2 regions of the Rhizobium sp. BK289 genome follow, and region 2 is predicted to be linked to the other one. Evidence: predicted binding sites of a transcription regulator. Region 2 holds the regulator's gene; the other holds the start of a gene.
What was found. Region 2 encodes LexA, which represses DNA repair genes until DNA is damaged. Its sites were predicted from a motif close to TGTTCNNNNTGTGTTCNG; they were not measured.

Region 1 (7,194 bases), on a different contig from region 2:
ACTCCGCCAGTCCGAGCGAAGCGAGGTAGGCGGCCGATGCCGGAATCTTTGACTTATCCTTGATCTCGATGATCAGGCGCGGATTGCTGTTAAGCTTGGCAAGGGCGGCAAAGACGGCGCGCCAATGGATGCTGCCTTCACCGAGGCTCCAGTGACGGTCGGCATAGCCGTCGGCGTCCTGCAGGTGGACATGCTGCAGGCGGTTGCCGGCGGCGTGGACGTAGTAGTCGACCGGCGGAGCGCCCGTGTAGCCGTGGGCGTAATGGGCATGGCCGGTGTCGATCGAAACCGCGACGGCGGGCGAATTGAAGCTGTCGGCGAGGCCGACGCGGATATGGGGATCCTTGTCCTCGATATTCTCGATGACCATGGTCAGCCCGATATCTTCGGCACGCTTCACGGCTTCTTTCAGCGTCAGATGCGTGTATTCGATGATCTTTTCGCGCTCGCCCTTGTTGTTGTCGAGGTTGTTGTAGGACCACGACGTAAAGGGGCTATGGATGACCATCTGCGTGGCGCCGATATTGGCGCAGACGTCGAGGGCCTGCAGCAGGCGCCTGGAGACGACGGCGCGGATATCCGGATCCTGAGAAGCGATGACGAAGCCCCAGAATGGGCCGTGGATGCCAAGGCGGCCCTGATGGCCGTCGAGCAGCTTGCGGGCGCGTTCGGCCAGCGGAGCCCAGTCGCCGTTGAGGATTTCGGCTTCGACGAAGCTCTGCAGTTCCAGGTCGCGCGGCTTTTCGAGCAGCCAGTTACGATGAATTTCGACGTCGTCAAGCGTCATCGCGGCGCCGACAATGGGAAGGGAGGTCATGAGGGGCTCCAATGCGTGGAGAAATTTAAGGGTGGGAGAGATGCCCGAAGGTTCTCGGCACGCCTGTATGGACCTCCTTCTTGTCGATCATATTACAGCGGATGAGAAAGGTGATGTCTCAGCTGTTTTCGCGGGATTTGCGTTTCCCTCTCCTGAGGTGCTGCAACTGCGGGATAGTCCCTTCTCCCGCTCGCCCAGAGCAATCGCATATAGACAGATCAACCCCTCTTCAGTCCTCTCACAGTTCGTTTCGCTCAACTGTTCGAGTTCACCTTCTCCCGCCCCTTCGACAAGCTCAGGGCGGGGCGAAGGGTTTTGACGGAATCGCCCCTCTCCCCGTCAAAAGGGGAGCTTTTTATTTTATATGCAATGGCCCTTCCACAGGCGGGACAGGGAGTCCGTTTCGGCATGAAAAAGCCGGGCGCAAGGCCCGGCTTCGAAACGCGAAATAATGATAAAACCGATCAGGCTGCCCAGGGGCGCGATGCGGCGTTCGTCTTTTCGAAATTGTTGATCGCGGAGGATTTTTCCAGCGTCAGGCCGATATCGTCGAGGCCGTTCAGCAGGCAGTGACGCTTGAATTCGTCGAGTTCGAACTTCAGCGAGCCGCCGTCCGGACCGGTGATTTCGAGGTTTTCTAGATCGACCGTCAGGATGGCGTTGGAGCCGCGCGAGGCGTCGTCCATCAGCTTGTCGAGGTCTTCCTGGCTGACCTTGATCGGCAGGATGCCGTTCTTGAAGCAGTTGTTGTAGAAGATGTCGGCGAAGCTGGTCGAGATGACGCAGCGGATACCGAAGTCGAGAAGTGCCCAGGGAGCATGCTCTCGCGAAGAGCCGCAGCCGAAATTGTCGCCGGCGACGAGGATCTTGGCGTTCTGATAGGCCGGCTTGTTCAGCACGAAATCCGGGTTCGGAGAACCGTCTTCATTGTAGCGGGCTTCAGCGAAGAGGCCTTTGCCGAGACCCGTGCGCTTGATGGTCTTCAGATAATCCTTCGGGATGATCATGTCGGTATCGACATTGACGACCGGGAGAGGTGCTGCGACACCGGTCAACTTCACGAACTTGTCCATGGGGTCCTGCCTTCATTCTCGTCTAAGCACGAATTATCTTGCCAATAGAGCAAATCCGGCCCGAAATGAAGGAGAATCTTGGAAATGCTCTAAAAGGCGGCGTTTGGGTCGCATTCCATCCTTCGAGCACGTGTCCGAGCTTGGGGGAATGCGTTCGGCAGCCCGCAAGAGGCTACCCTCACCTGTTTCGACCTCAGAGGTCGATGATCGTGCCGCGACCGTCGTTCCAGATGCGCATTTCGCGCTGGCCGTTCGTCTTTGCCTTGGCGTGCACCGGCGCCGGCTTCATGCGCAGCGAAATCGCGCGGGCTGCCATGAGCACGGTCAGGATGCCGCCGACGGCAAGCGTGACCGAAACGGTAAATAGCGCCATGGCTGCAAACACGGTAATACCGGCGAGCGCGATGAACAGGGAACGGATATTCTGCATGGTCGAGACCTCTCTACTCCGAGCAATGTGGTCCTCATCTCTGTCATCTGCAAGAGGAGCGTGGCTTTTTGTTGACTTGCCTGATGATCAAAAGCGCGGCAAAACAGCACAATGAGCCATTCCGCGAGCCAAGATTCCCCTTCCCGCCCCGCCCGCCTGCGCCGCTCGGTCTTAAGCGTTCCCGCCAGCAATCGGCGCGCGCTGGACAAGCTTTCGAGCCTCGATTGCGACGCCGTCATCTTCGATCTCGAAGATTCGGTCTCGCCGGAAAAGAAGGTCGAGGCGCGGGAGAATTTGCGGACCTTCTTTTTAGCCTCGCCGCTTCCGGGCAAGGAGCGGATCATCCGCATCAATGCGCTTTCCTCCAATTTCGGGGCCGACGACCTGGCGCTGGTCACGGAGCTGGAGCCGGATGCGGTCCTCTTGCCCAAAGTGGACGAACCGCAGAATGTGACCGGCGTCAGCGACAGGCTCGCGGAAGCCGATGCGCCGGAAAGCTTGCGTATATGGGCGATGATCGAGACGCCGCGCGGTATCCTGAACGCCGCTTCGATCGCCGAGGCCGGACGCACGGCGGGCAGCCGGCTCGATTGCTTCGTCGTCGGCCTCAACGATCTCAGAAAGGAAACCGGTGTCCTGCCGCAGCCTGGTCGCGCCTATCTCGTGCCTTGGCTGATGCAGGTGGTGCTTGCTGTCAGCGCCTATGGGCTCGAGGCCATCGACAGCGTCCTCAACGATTTCAAGGATGACGCGGCATTCGAGGCCGAATGCGGCCAAGGCCGCATCATGGGCTTTGCCGGCAAGATGCTGATCCATCCGAACCAGATCGAAGCGGCCAACCGGCATTTCGGCCCCGATGAAGCTGCCATCGCCGAGGCTGAAGCCATCATATCAGCCTTCTCCGAACCGGGCGCTGACGCTCTCAATGTCGTGAACCTTGGTGGGCGGATGGTGGAGCGGCTGCACCTTGTCCAGGCGGAGAGACTCGTCCATAAAGCTCGCCTGATCGAGCAGCGCTCTTCGGGCGCTGCCGGAACGCCCCGTAGCGACGTCTGATTGCTAAATACAAGAAAGATGCTTTGATGAAACTCTACCGCTTCCTCACCGGTCCCGATGACGCTTCCTTTTGCCACAAGGTAAGTGCGGCGCTGAACAAGGGCTGGGAGCTGTACGGTTCGCCGACCTATGGCTTCAATGCCGCGAGCGGCCGGATGGAGTGCGGCCAGGCCGTCATCAAGGACGTGGCCGGCAAGGATTACGATCCGGATATGAAGCTTTCCGAACAGTAAGCCATAACTGAAGTTCTTCCCCCGGCCGTCTTGCGGTCGGGGTGGTATCAGCGATCCGTCGCTTCTTCAGCGCTTGCCTCGATGCGCTCCATGTCCTCGTCGCTCAGGCCGAAATGGTGGCCGATCTCATGGATCAGGACATGGGTGATGATGTCGCCGAGGGTTTCGTCGTTTTCAGCCCAATAGTCGATGATCGGTCGGCGATAAAGGCGGATCTTGTTGGGCATATCCCCGGTCTGGGCGGTGAAGCGCTCCGAAATGCCGCGGCCTTCGAAGAGACCGAGCAGGTCGAAAGGTGTTTCCAGCGCCATGTCCTCGAATACCTCGTCATCCGGGAAATCTTCGATGAGGATGATGAGATCACCGGTGAGTGAGCGGAATTCATCCGGCAGATGGCTGTAAGCCTCCATTGCCAGAGATTCGAATGTGCTGATGGAGGGCGAGTGGCGATCCCGCCAATCTTCGCTCTGGTCGACGCGAGCCATGAATATTCCTTCCTTGGCTGGTCATATAGAGGCTTTGCGCCGCTTTTACGAGTGTAGATTGCGACAGAGGAATATTTTCTCATGAAATGGTGTTGACTCTTTTCGCAAGCTCTGGAATCCATAAGAACATAACAGGAACATTATCGATCTGGAGTGAACGTCATGGCCGAGGCCGCCGTGGCGCGGGAAACGCTTTTTGCCCTGCGTGAAACCATTGCCAGACTGGAAGGCAGGCCGATTCCGGCACTGGCAGCGGCGGCGCATGAGATGCTGGCGGCCAAGCCGGCCATGGAATCGGCAGGTATTGCGAAACCTCTACCTGTCCAGCCAGGGTCTGCTCAGCCTAAGCCGGCTCAGCCGTTTCTTGCGACCGGCGTCGACGATCTCGATGTTGGCCTGCAAGGCGGCCTGCCGCTCGATGCGCTAACGGAAATCCGTTCGCTCGGCCTGCGCGATGCGGGGGCGGCGAGCGGCTTTACCCTTGCGCTTGCCGCGCGGCTTCACGCGCAAACGTCGGATACGGCCGTGGCCAAGTCTCCAATCCTGTGGATCGGCGATACGGTCGCCACGATGGAGGCGGGCCTGCCCTATGTCATCGGCATCCGGGATTTCGGCTTGGAACCCGAGGCTTTCCTGCAGGCGTCGCCGCGCAAGCTGGATGATGCGCTCTGGGTGGCGGAAGCAGCCCTTGGCAGTGCGGCCTTTGCCGTCGTCATTCTGGAAGTGCGCGGCAATCCCGCCCGTTTCGGCCTAACCGAAAGCCGGCGGCTGGCGCTGAGGGCCAAGGCGGCGGGGCGGCCCTTATTTCTGTTGCGACAGGGAGGCGAGGAGGAGGCAAGTAGCGCCCTCTTCCGCTTTTCGGTCGAACCCGCGCCGGCGCTGGCGCGCCCCCTGCCGGACGGATCGGTGCTTGGCGGCAGCATCGGTCATCCGGCCTTTCGTCTGACCTTGGAAAAGAGCCGAAATCCGGCGCCCCTTTCCATAACCCTGGAGTGGAATGCCCATGACCGCCGCTTTGCCCCTATCCTCGACACTCAACGCCCTGCCTTTCCCGGCGAACACGCAGCGCATTCTGGCGCTGACCTTTCCGCATCTGCCGACCGACCGCATCGCGCGCAAGCGATGGGGTCTCTCCTGGCGTTCGACAGGCAGGCTTGAAGTGCCGCCGCTCGCCTGCGCCGGCAAGCTCAACAATGCCATGCGGCTGACCGCCCTCAACGAGCGCGCGGAGATGATCGGCCTGAAGCAGGGTCAGGGTGTGGCCGAGGCAAAGGCGATCTGTCCCGATCTCGATGTCATCGAGGAGGACCTCGCCGCGGATCGCAAGCTTTTGGAAGCGATTGCCGACTGGTGCGACCGCTATACGCCGCTGGTGGCGATCGATGGCAAGGATGGCCTTTTTCTCGATATTACCGGCTGCGCCCATCTTTTTGGAGGCGAAGAGGCACTCCTCGAGGACATCCTGATCCGGATTTCCCGGCTCGGTCTCGATGTGCGCGGCGCCATTTCCTCCGCGCCCGGCCTATCCTGGGCGGTTGCTCGTTTCGACGATAGCCGTGTCGTTCCTTCGGAAGCCATGGAGGAAGCCTTGGCGCCACTGCCTGTGGCGTCTCTGAGGCTCGGTGAAGAGACCATTGCCGCGTTGCAGAAGCTGGGATTGAAGCAGGTGGGCGACCTTCTGGCCGCGCCGCGGGCGCCGCTTGCCCGCCGGTTCGGCGCGCAGCTGCTGCTGCGGCTCGATCAGGCCGTCGGCCTCGTCGAGGAGCCGATCTCGCCGCGCCGTCCGGTCGCGCAATTATCGGCCGAGCGGCGGCTGGCCGAGCCGGTGCAGGCGGAAGCCGATATTCTCCAGCTTGCCCGCCAGCTTGCCGAAAGCCTGAAGTCGGGGCTGGAAGCCCGCGGCATTGGCGGTCGTTCCTTCGAGCTCCTGCTCTTCCGTGTGGATGGTGCGGTCTTCCGCATCGCGGCCGGCGCGTCGCAGCCGCTGCGGGAGCCGAGCAGGATCGCCAGCCTGTTCACGGAGCGCTTTGGCGCCGTTCATGACGATCTCGATGTCGGCTATGGTTTCGAAATCATCCGCCTCAATGTGCTGCAGCATGCGCCCTTCGATGCCATGCAAGGTGATTTCGTCGGAGAAGGCCGCCAGGAAGGGTCGCTTGCCGCCTTTGTCGATCGCGTGGCCGCCCGGCTCGGACCGGACTGCCTGCAAGGATTCGAGCTGCGGCAGAGCCATATCCCCGAACGAGCCGTGCGGCCACTGCCGGCCATGACTATCCTCGCATCGAGGCGGCGCGCAGGTCAGGAGGATGCCGGCCACGGCTTCTTCCGCGGCGAGCGGCCGCTGCGGCTGCTTCGCATGCCGGAACTAGTCGAAACCATTGCTGCCGAAGTGCCTGACGGCCCTCCCCGGCAGTTCCGCTGGCGGCGGGTCATGCATCGGGTCAGCCGGGCCGAAGGGCCGGAGCGGCTTTCGGCGGAATGGTGGCTTGAGGAAAAGGAAGAACCTGTCCGCGATTACTTCCAGATCGAAGATGAAGAAGGTCATCGTTTCTGGCTGTTCCGCAAGGGGCTCTATGGCCGAGGCAGCACGACGCCGGACTGGTATATGCATGGGGTCTTCGCATGAATGCGCGCCCGAGCTTTCACGAACCCATGCCCTTCTTCGAGATCGGGGTGAGAACGAATTTCTCCTTTCTCGAAGGTGCCTCGCATCCGGAGGAAATGGTGGTGCAGGCCGCCATCCTGAAACTGTCGGGGTTTGGGATTGCCGACCGCAATTCGGTTGCCGGCGTCGTCAAGGCGCATGCGCATACCAAGGTTCTCTGGGAAAAATATAAGGAAGGCATTGAGAAAAATCTGACGCTTCGAGCCAAGGGCGAGCCAGAAAAGCCGCTTCTGAAGCCGGTCCCTTTCCAGCCGGGCGCCCGCCTCGTGTTTTCAGACGGCACCCCCGACATTCTTGCCTATCCGGAAAATCGCAAGGGCTGGGCGCATCTCTGCCGATTGCTGAGCGCCGGTAATCTGCGCGGCGAAAAAGGCATATGCATCCTTAATGAAAGCGACCTCGTAGAATGGGGTGACGAGATGATGCTGGCGCTCG
Region 2 (7,194 bases):
GAAGCGATAGGCTTGGTCGCGCGCAACAAAGACATTGCCGTCGGCAATGCTCGTCTCGCATTGCTCCTGCGAGGCCACGCCCAACGGTTCGAGATAGGTCTTGTCGGCAAGGAACACACAGGCATTTTCAGTGCCGAAGGGGTGGCGCGCATCCGGTGCGACCGTGAAGCCAAGCTTGCCCAGGCGCTCCCGCGCCAGAGCGATGTTGACGGTCGGCAGCACGAGATGATCCAGCGGATGCGGCGACAAAGTCATGGTCCTCCCTTGTTTGCCTGCAAAAGCAGATTTGCGCTCATACAATGCTCAATTCAAGCCGAAAGCCAAGCCCGTGAAAGCGCAGGAGAACGTGGGCCGGACGCAACTGCGGCAACCCGAGCGCACTGATTCTCAACTGCGGTCGAGTTATGTGCCAGTCGCCGTCTTCATTCGCACACGAGCAGAGCAGGATTGAGGTGAATCGTCCATAAGGCGAACAAAGCGGCATTTCTCATATTTATCGATGAATTAGCGCGGATATAATTCGCAAGGAATTTCAAGCGATCCAGTCGATGGCGGCAAATATTTGATAGGCTCCGCGAAGCTTTACCGAAATTTAAGCACTTGCAGAACACATATGGAACATATAGTGTCCGTTCTGGATTTGTTTCACGACGATTTTCTTGATTTGGGGTTCCAAGACGATGTTGACGCGCAAGCAGCAGGAACTGCTTCTCTTCATTCACGAGCGAATGAAGGAATCCGGTGTCCCGCCATCTTTCGACGAAATGAAGGACGCACTGGATCTGGCATCCAAATCCGGCATTCACCGTCTGATCACCGCGCTCGAGGAGCGCGGCTTCATTCGCCGCCTGCCCAATCGGGCGCGGGCACTCGAAGTCATCAAGCTGCCGGAGGCCTATAATTCAAGCCTGCAGCCACGACGCGGCTTTTCACCGAGCATTATCGAGGGCAGCCTCGGCAAACCCCAGCCAGTCGCGCCTCCAGCCCCGGCAAAGGTTGCCAACGACGAGCACAATAGTTCCGCATCGGTACCGGTCATGGGGCGCATCGCCGCCGGCGTTCCGATTTCCGCCATTCAGAACAACACGCACGACATTACCGTTCCCGCCGATATGCTCGGCTCCGGCGAGCATTATGCGCTGGAGGTCAGGGGCGATTCGATGATCGACGCCGGAATTTTCGATGGCGATACGGTCATCATCCGCAATTCGACGACAGCCAATCCCGGTGATATCGTCGTTGCGCTCGTCGACGACGAAGAGGCAACGCTGAAGCGATTCCGCCGCAAGGGCGCTTCCATCGCATTGGAAGCCGCCAATCCGGCCTATGAAACCCGTATCTTCGGGCCGGATCGCGTCAAGGTCCAGGGCAAGCTTGTAGGGCTTATTCGGCGCTATCATTGACAGACGAGTTATCACCAACAGTTGGACTATCATTGACGGGTGATATCTGCGCAGGTGGCGTACCGAATTTGCCGGTGCGCCAATCATAGGTTCGGTGCCTGGTCCATGGTCGCTGAGGGTTTTCGAAAGCGACAGAGACAATAGGCTTATCGGCCGTGAGCGTCATTTCGATGGACCCGGTTTTGCGCAATGTCGCACCGGTTATGAGCATTGCGGCCGGAACGGCAATAATCAAGTCGTAGCCGGATCGGCGTGACGACGATGTTTGCGGTATCGCAAGCCGGCGGCAGATAGGCGGCATTTTCGATGGTGACCAACATGGCGCCGTTGTCGAGCATCGCCACGCACCATGCGCCCTTCTGACAGGCGAAACTTCCCTGCATTGTCCGATCCAGAGCCTCCTCCATCGCCTTGCGGACTGCATTTTGCTCTTCCCTGCTTAACCGGCGGCGGCGATCGGTCGTCTTATTGATCTGCGGAAGCCGGTCATCAGCGGGGAGCATGGTGGGTGGCTGATGTTCGGTTGCGACCAGCGCCTTCTGCCATTGTTCGAAAATGAAGACCTGCGGCCTTTCGCGATTTGTGGCGAGTATATCGTCCTGTCGCAACGCAACCAGGACACCATCTTCGGAAATCATCAGATCCGGCTTCGGCACACCTGAGCCGAATGCCGCCACGCCGATGGATGAAAGCAGCAACAGCAAGCCTAAATGGCGAAGCCGGGTCCGCAGCACGGTCATGATCAGAAAGCCGGCAATGAAGGTCGGCATCAGCCAGCCGGGTTGGCGGCCGAAGGTGATGTCGCCTCCCCAACCGGCCACAGTTTTGGCGATCAGGATGACTAGTTCCAGTCCCTCGCCGGTGACGTTCCAAAACGGCCCGTCCAGGCCGATAGGCATCAGCAGCATTGCGGCCATGCCGAACGGCATGACAATGAAGGAGACGACCGGCATGGCCGCAAGGTTGGCGGCGAGACCGTATGTCGCCAGCCGGTGAAAATGCTCGATCGAAAAGATGGCCGTCGATGCACCGCCGATGAACGAGGTCGACAACACGCCACCGAAGAAGCGCGACACGAAGAGCAGCGGGCTTATCAGACGGATCCGCGAGAGGATGTTTTCGCGGTGCCGCCGCCGTTTCCACAGCGAATAGCCCGACACCAACGCCAGCGTCGCTGCATACGACATCTGGAAGCTTGGGCCGAGCACCTGCGACGGCGACAGAATGAGGATGACGATGGCGGATAGCGCGACATTGCGAAGGCTGAGCGACGGCCGATCGAAAAGTACGGCCACCAGCATGATCGCCATCATGATGAAAGCGCGTTCGGCGGATACGCCGAAGCCTGAAATCAGGTAATAGGCCGTTACCGTCAAAAGCGCGCCGAAGGCCGCGAACTTCTTGGTCGGCCAGGCCTGAGCAACTCCCGGAAACAAGCTGAACAGATAGCGCAGGCCGACGTAGAAGATGCCGGCCGACAGCGCCATGTTCAGCCCTGAAATTGCGATGATGTGAGTGAGACCGGCAATTCGCAGCGACTCGGTCGTATCCTTTGAGATCGCACGTCTCTCATCGGTGACAAGCGCTGCCGCAAAGGCGCCCGTATCTCCCGGCAAGGTTTCCCGGATCCTGTCTCCGATGCCGTTGCGCAGGCCGGCGAGCCAGATATCGGCCTTATCCAGCGGCGAATCTGCAACGCCATCACCGGATGGAGACAATAAGGTCGGGTTGCCATAGGCGAAACCGTTCGCACCGATTCCATTGAAATAGGAACTGAAGGCGAAATCATTGAGGTCAGGCAGAGCAGGCCCGGACGGCGGTGTCAGACGCGCCTTGCCCTGGATGCGATCGCCGAGATCGAACGGCTTCGCCTGCTTGCGTATGAAGATCGTGACCCGTTCCGGCGAACGGCGAATCGTAGGCTTTTCCGTCGTCTCGACCCGGACGACATAGCGCCAGCCTCCATTGTCATAGGATTCGCGCCGCTCGACGCGGCCGGTGACGGTCGTCGTCACCGCCGAGTCGAGCATCACAGTGGAAACCCGCCAACTTTCCCATTGCGCCAGCGCCATGCCGAGGCAAATAAGCATGCCGGCGAAAAGCAGGTGGCGAGACAGCCTACCCGCTTCCCGCCGGAGCGCGAAGCTGGCGGCAAAGACACAGAGGCCCGCCAGCACGGCTTGCGGAGGCGGATCGCTACTAGCCTTGAACCAGAAGATGGCACCAAGGCCCATATAGATCGACGCGAAAAGGATGGCGCGGCCGTGTGTCGCCTCCTCTTCGACCAGTCGAGCAACGCTTCCTCCAATGCGGCCCGCGACCAGAAGGAGACGCGAAGCCAACGGCGCCTGATCCTGCGTCCGCGCTCCTTGCCGCACTTTGGCGCGAAGCATGATCGTCGCAACAGCAGGCGAAGCTGCGAGGGCGCAGCGACATTCCGGCCTTCTTCCCGCTGCTCCGTTGCCTCCAAATTAGGCACTCGCCACCGCCCCCATACAAAACCACAGCTTCGGCGCGATTTTTGCCGTCACCATGCAGTGATTTCAACCGAAATCGGCATGAGAGAAACGAAATAGAGGCGGTTTCCCTGCGCAGCCTTGTCAATGACGCTACCGCAGTGCCCAAAAGTTGATACCGCATTGCACAATTCGGCAATGGGATAACTTGGCATTAGGCTCTGGATCATATAGCTAGTCGGTAGTCGCTTAACCTTTTGGCGCTTTTTATGGCGTCAATCCCGCCAAATCTTGGAGGATCAGCATGACGGAACAAAGCGCGAAACTAACTTGGGGTGAAAAGACGGTGGATTTGCCGGTGAAAACCGGAACCATCGGCCCAAGTGTCATTGATATTGGTGCCCTTTATAAGAACACCTCCACTTTCACTTACGATCCTGGCTTCACCTCGACCGCATCGTGCGAGTCCAGCATCACCTATATCGATGGCGACGAAGGCGTTCTGCTGCATCGCGGCTATCCAATCGATCAGCTGGCCGAACATGGCGATTTCCTCGAAGTCTGCTACCTGCTGCTTTACGGCGAGCTGCCGACGACGGCGCAGAAGAAGGACTTCGACTATCGCGTGACCCACCACACGATGGTGCATGAGCAGATGTCGCGCTTCTTCACCGGCTTCCGCCGCGACGCCCATCCGATGGCCGTCATGTGCGGCTGCGTCGGCGCGCTCTCGGCTTTCTATCACGACTCGACCGACATCACCGATCCGCACCAGCGCATGGTCGCAAGCCTGCGCATGATCGCCAAGATGCCGACGCTCGCCGCCATGGCCTACAAGTACCATATCGGCCAGCCCTTCGTTTATCCGAAGAACGATCTCGACTATGCGTCCAACTTCCTGCGCATGTGCTTTGCTGTTCCGTGCGAAGACTATGTCGTCAATCCGGTGCTCGCCCGCGCCATGGACCGCATCTTCATCCTGCATGCCGACCATGAGCAGAACGCATCGACCTCGACGGTTCGCCTGGCGGGCTCTTCCGGCGCCAACCCGTTCGCCTGCATTGCAGCAGGCATTGCCTGCCTCTGGGGTCCGGCCCACGGCGGCGCCAACGAAGCCGCGCTGAACATGCTGAATGAGATCGGCACCGTCGACCGCATTCCGGAATTCATCGCCCGCGCCAAGGACAAGAACGATCCGTTCCGCCTGATGGGCTTTGGTCATCGCGTCTATAAGAACTACGATCCGCGCGCCAAGATCATGCAGAAGACGGCGCATGAGGTTCTGGGCGAGCTCGGCATCAAGGACGACCCGTTGCTCGACATCGCAATCGAGCTCGAACGCATCGCTCTGACGGATGAATATTTCATCGAGAAGAAGCTCTATCCGAACGTCGACTTCTACTCCGGCATCACGCTGAAGGCTCTCGGCTTCCCCACGACCATGTTCACCGTTCTGTTCGCTCTCGCCCGCACCGTCGGCTGGATCGCTCAGTGGAACGAAATGATCGAGGATCCGCATCAGCGCATCGGCCGTCCGCGGCAGCTCTACACCGGTGCACCGCTGCGCGAATATGTGCCTGTTTCCAAGCGCTAAGCTTCGGTATTGAAACAAAAAACCGGTCAGAGATGACCGGTTTTTTTATGAGCTAGCATATCCAGAACGATCTGCGCCGCCTTATCGCCGGGGGGCTCCTGCGTCTGCATTCGCTCCCAAACGAGATCGTAACCAGCAAGCATCGCGGCGCGCTCCGGCGTGTCGTTCGCCAGGCGCTCCATATAGCGAACGAGCATTCCTGGCCGCAGAACATCGTTGATCAGCTCGGGCAGGACAGCGTAATCGGCGATCAGGTTCGGCAGGGCGGCCGTCCATATCTTGATGCGCGAGAGCACAAACTTCGCCAGCCATTCCGTTTTGTAGGTCGAGACCACGGGAACCCCGGCAAGCCCCAGTTCCAGAATCACGGTGCCGGAGGCTGCCATGGCGGCATCAGCCTTAGCAAAAGCGCTCCATTTGGCATCCTGGCCGACGACGATATCCGGCTTGACCTGCCAATTTCCGACAAGAGAACGCACCAAAGCTTCCTGCCGCGGTACAGTCGGCAATAGAAAACGAATATTATCGTTTCGCCGGCTAAGCTCTTCAGTAGCCCGCTCAAAAACCGGAAGAAGCTGCCGGATCTCCGATGCGCGCGATCCGGGCAGCAACAGGATCGTTTTCTGCGTATCGGCGCCGGCGAGACCGCGCAATGCACGCAGGCGGCGCGTCTCCAATAGATCGGCATCCACAGTCAGACGATGGCCGACATAGGTCGTGGCCGGGCCGCCAAGGCGCTGCATCGCGGCGGGCTCGAACGGCAACACGGCGAGCACATGGTCGACATAGGCGAGCATCTTCTGCGCTCGATATTCCTTCCACGCCCAGACGCTGGGGCAGACATAATCGACGATCGAAAGACCAGGCAGAACTTTGCGCACCTTCTTCGCAACCCGATGGGTGAAATCGGGGCTATCGATGATCACAAGAACATCGGGCTTAGCGGCAATGATGGCTTCGGCCGTCTGCCGGATACGGGCAAGCAGCTTCGGCAGACGCTTGATGACCTGAATGAACCCCATGATCGAGAGTTCGGAATAATCGAAGAGCGAGCGCAGGCCCTGCGCTTCCAACGCGTCGCCGCCCACGCCAATCAACTCGACCGGCCCGTCGTAACGCCGCTTCAAGGCCGCAACGAGATCTCCCCCCAGCAGATCGCCGGAGACCTCGCCGGCAACGACGGCAAGCTTCAAAGGTGCACCGCTCACATGAAGCCCTCCGCGCTCAGGCCCCGGTCGATGCCGCAGACGAAAATGCCGGCTTCGTCGGCGGCGGCAATCACAGCCTGCCGGTCGAGGATCAGCGCTCTGCCGGCTTCGATGGCAACTCCGGCAAGACCAGCCTTCTTGGCATTCGACACAGTGGATACGCCGATGGATGGCAGGTCGGCTCGGACATCCTGCTGCGGCTTGCAGAGCTTGACGAGTACGCCGCGTCGACGCGTCGAAATGCGTCCCGCTGCGCGCAGCTCGGCAACCCGCTCGATCATCTTGTCCGTGCCTTCGGCCCCCTCGAGCGCAACGACGCGACCGCCGACGCTGACCGAGCCCTGCCCGACATCGAGCAACCCCAGCGCATCGGCCGCCTTGGCACCTTGAGCGATGTCGCGCAGATCCTCGTCCGATGGAGAGAATTTTCCAAGAGGTCCAGTCGTCGCCAGTAGATCGGGCGCGATCTCGTGCGCACCGACGACACGAACGCCGCCCGCCTCGATCAGGCGAATGACCATCTGCAACACGGC

Region 1: FHT84_RS27440 (metallopeptidase family protein) is a predicted target of LexA. The motif match lies at 4,217-4,234, and genes of this name have one in related genera.

Annotation. Positions count from the first base shown of each region.
Region 1 covers NZ_JACHZO010000019.1:22,017-29,210, reverse strand. The annotation lists gene FHT84_RS27465 (sugar phosphate isomerase/epimerase family protein) at 1-817, opposite strand, end outside; gene leuD (3-isopropylmalate dehydratase small subunit) at 1,282-1,890, opposite strand; gene FHT84_RS27455 (hypothetical protein) at 2,084-2,320, opposite strand; gene FHT84_RS27450 (CoA ester lyase) at 2,432-3,376, shown strand; gene FHT84_RS27445 (DUF1737 domain-containing protein) at 3,403-3,609, shown strand; gene FHT84_RS27440 (metallopeptidase family protein) at 3,657-4,094, opposite strand; gene FHT84_RS31585 (hypothetical protein) at 4,257-5,252, shown strand; gene FHT84_RS27435 (DNA polymerase Y family protein) at 5,293-6,720, shown strand; gene FHT84_RS27430 (error-prone DNA polymerase) at 6,717-7,194, shown strand, end outside.
Region 2 covers NZ_JACHZO010000009.1:144,394-151,587, forward strand. The annotation lists gene FHT84_RS18990 (VOC family protein) at 1-255, opposite strand, end outside; gene lexA (transcriptional repressor LexA) at 681-1,403, shown strand; gene FHT84_RS19000 (ComEC/Rec2 family competence protein) at 1,550-3,745, opposite strand; gene gltA (citrate synthase) at 4,164-5,453, shown strand; gene lpxB (lipid-A-disaccharide synthase) at 5,480-6,661, opposite strand; gene FHT84_RS19015 (LpxI family protein) at 6,658-7,194, opposite strand, start outside.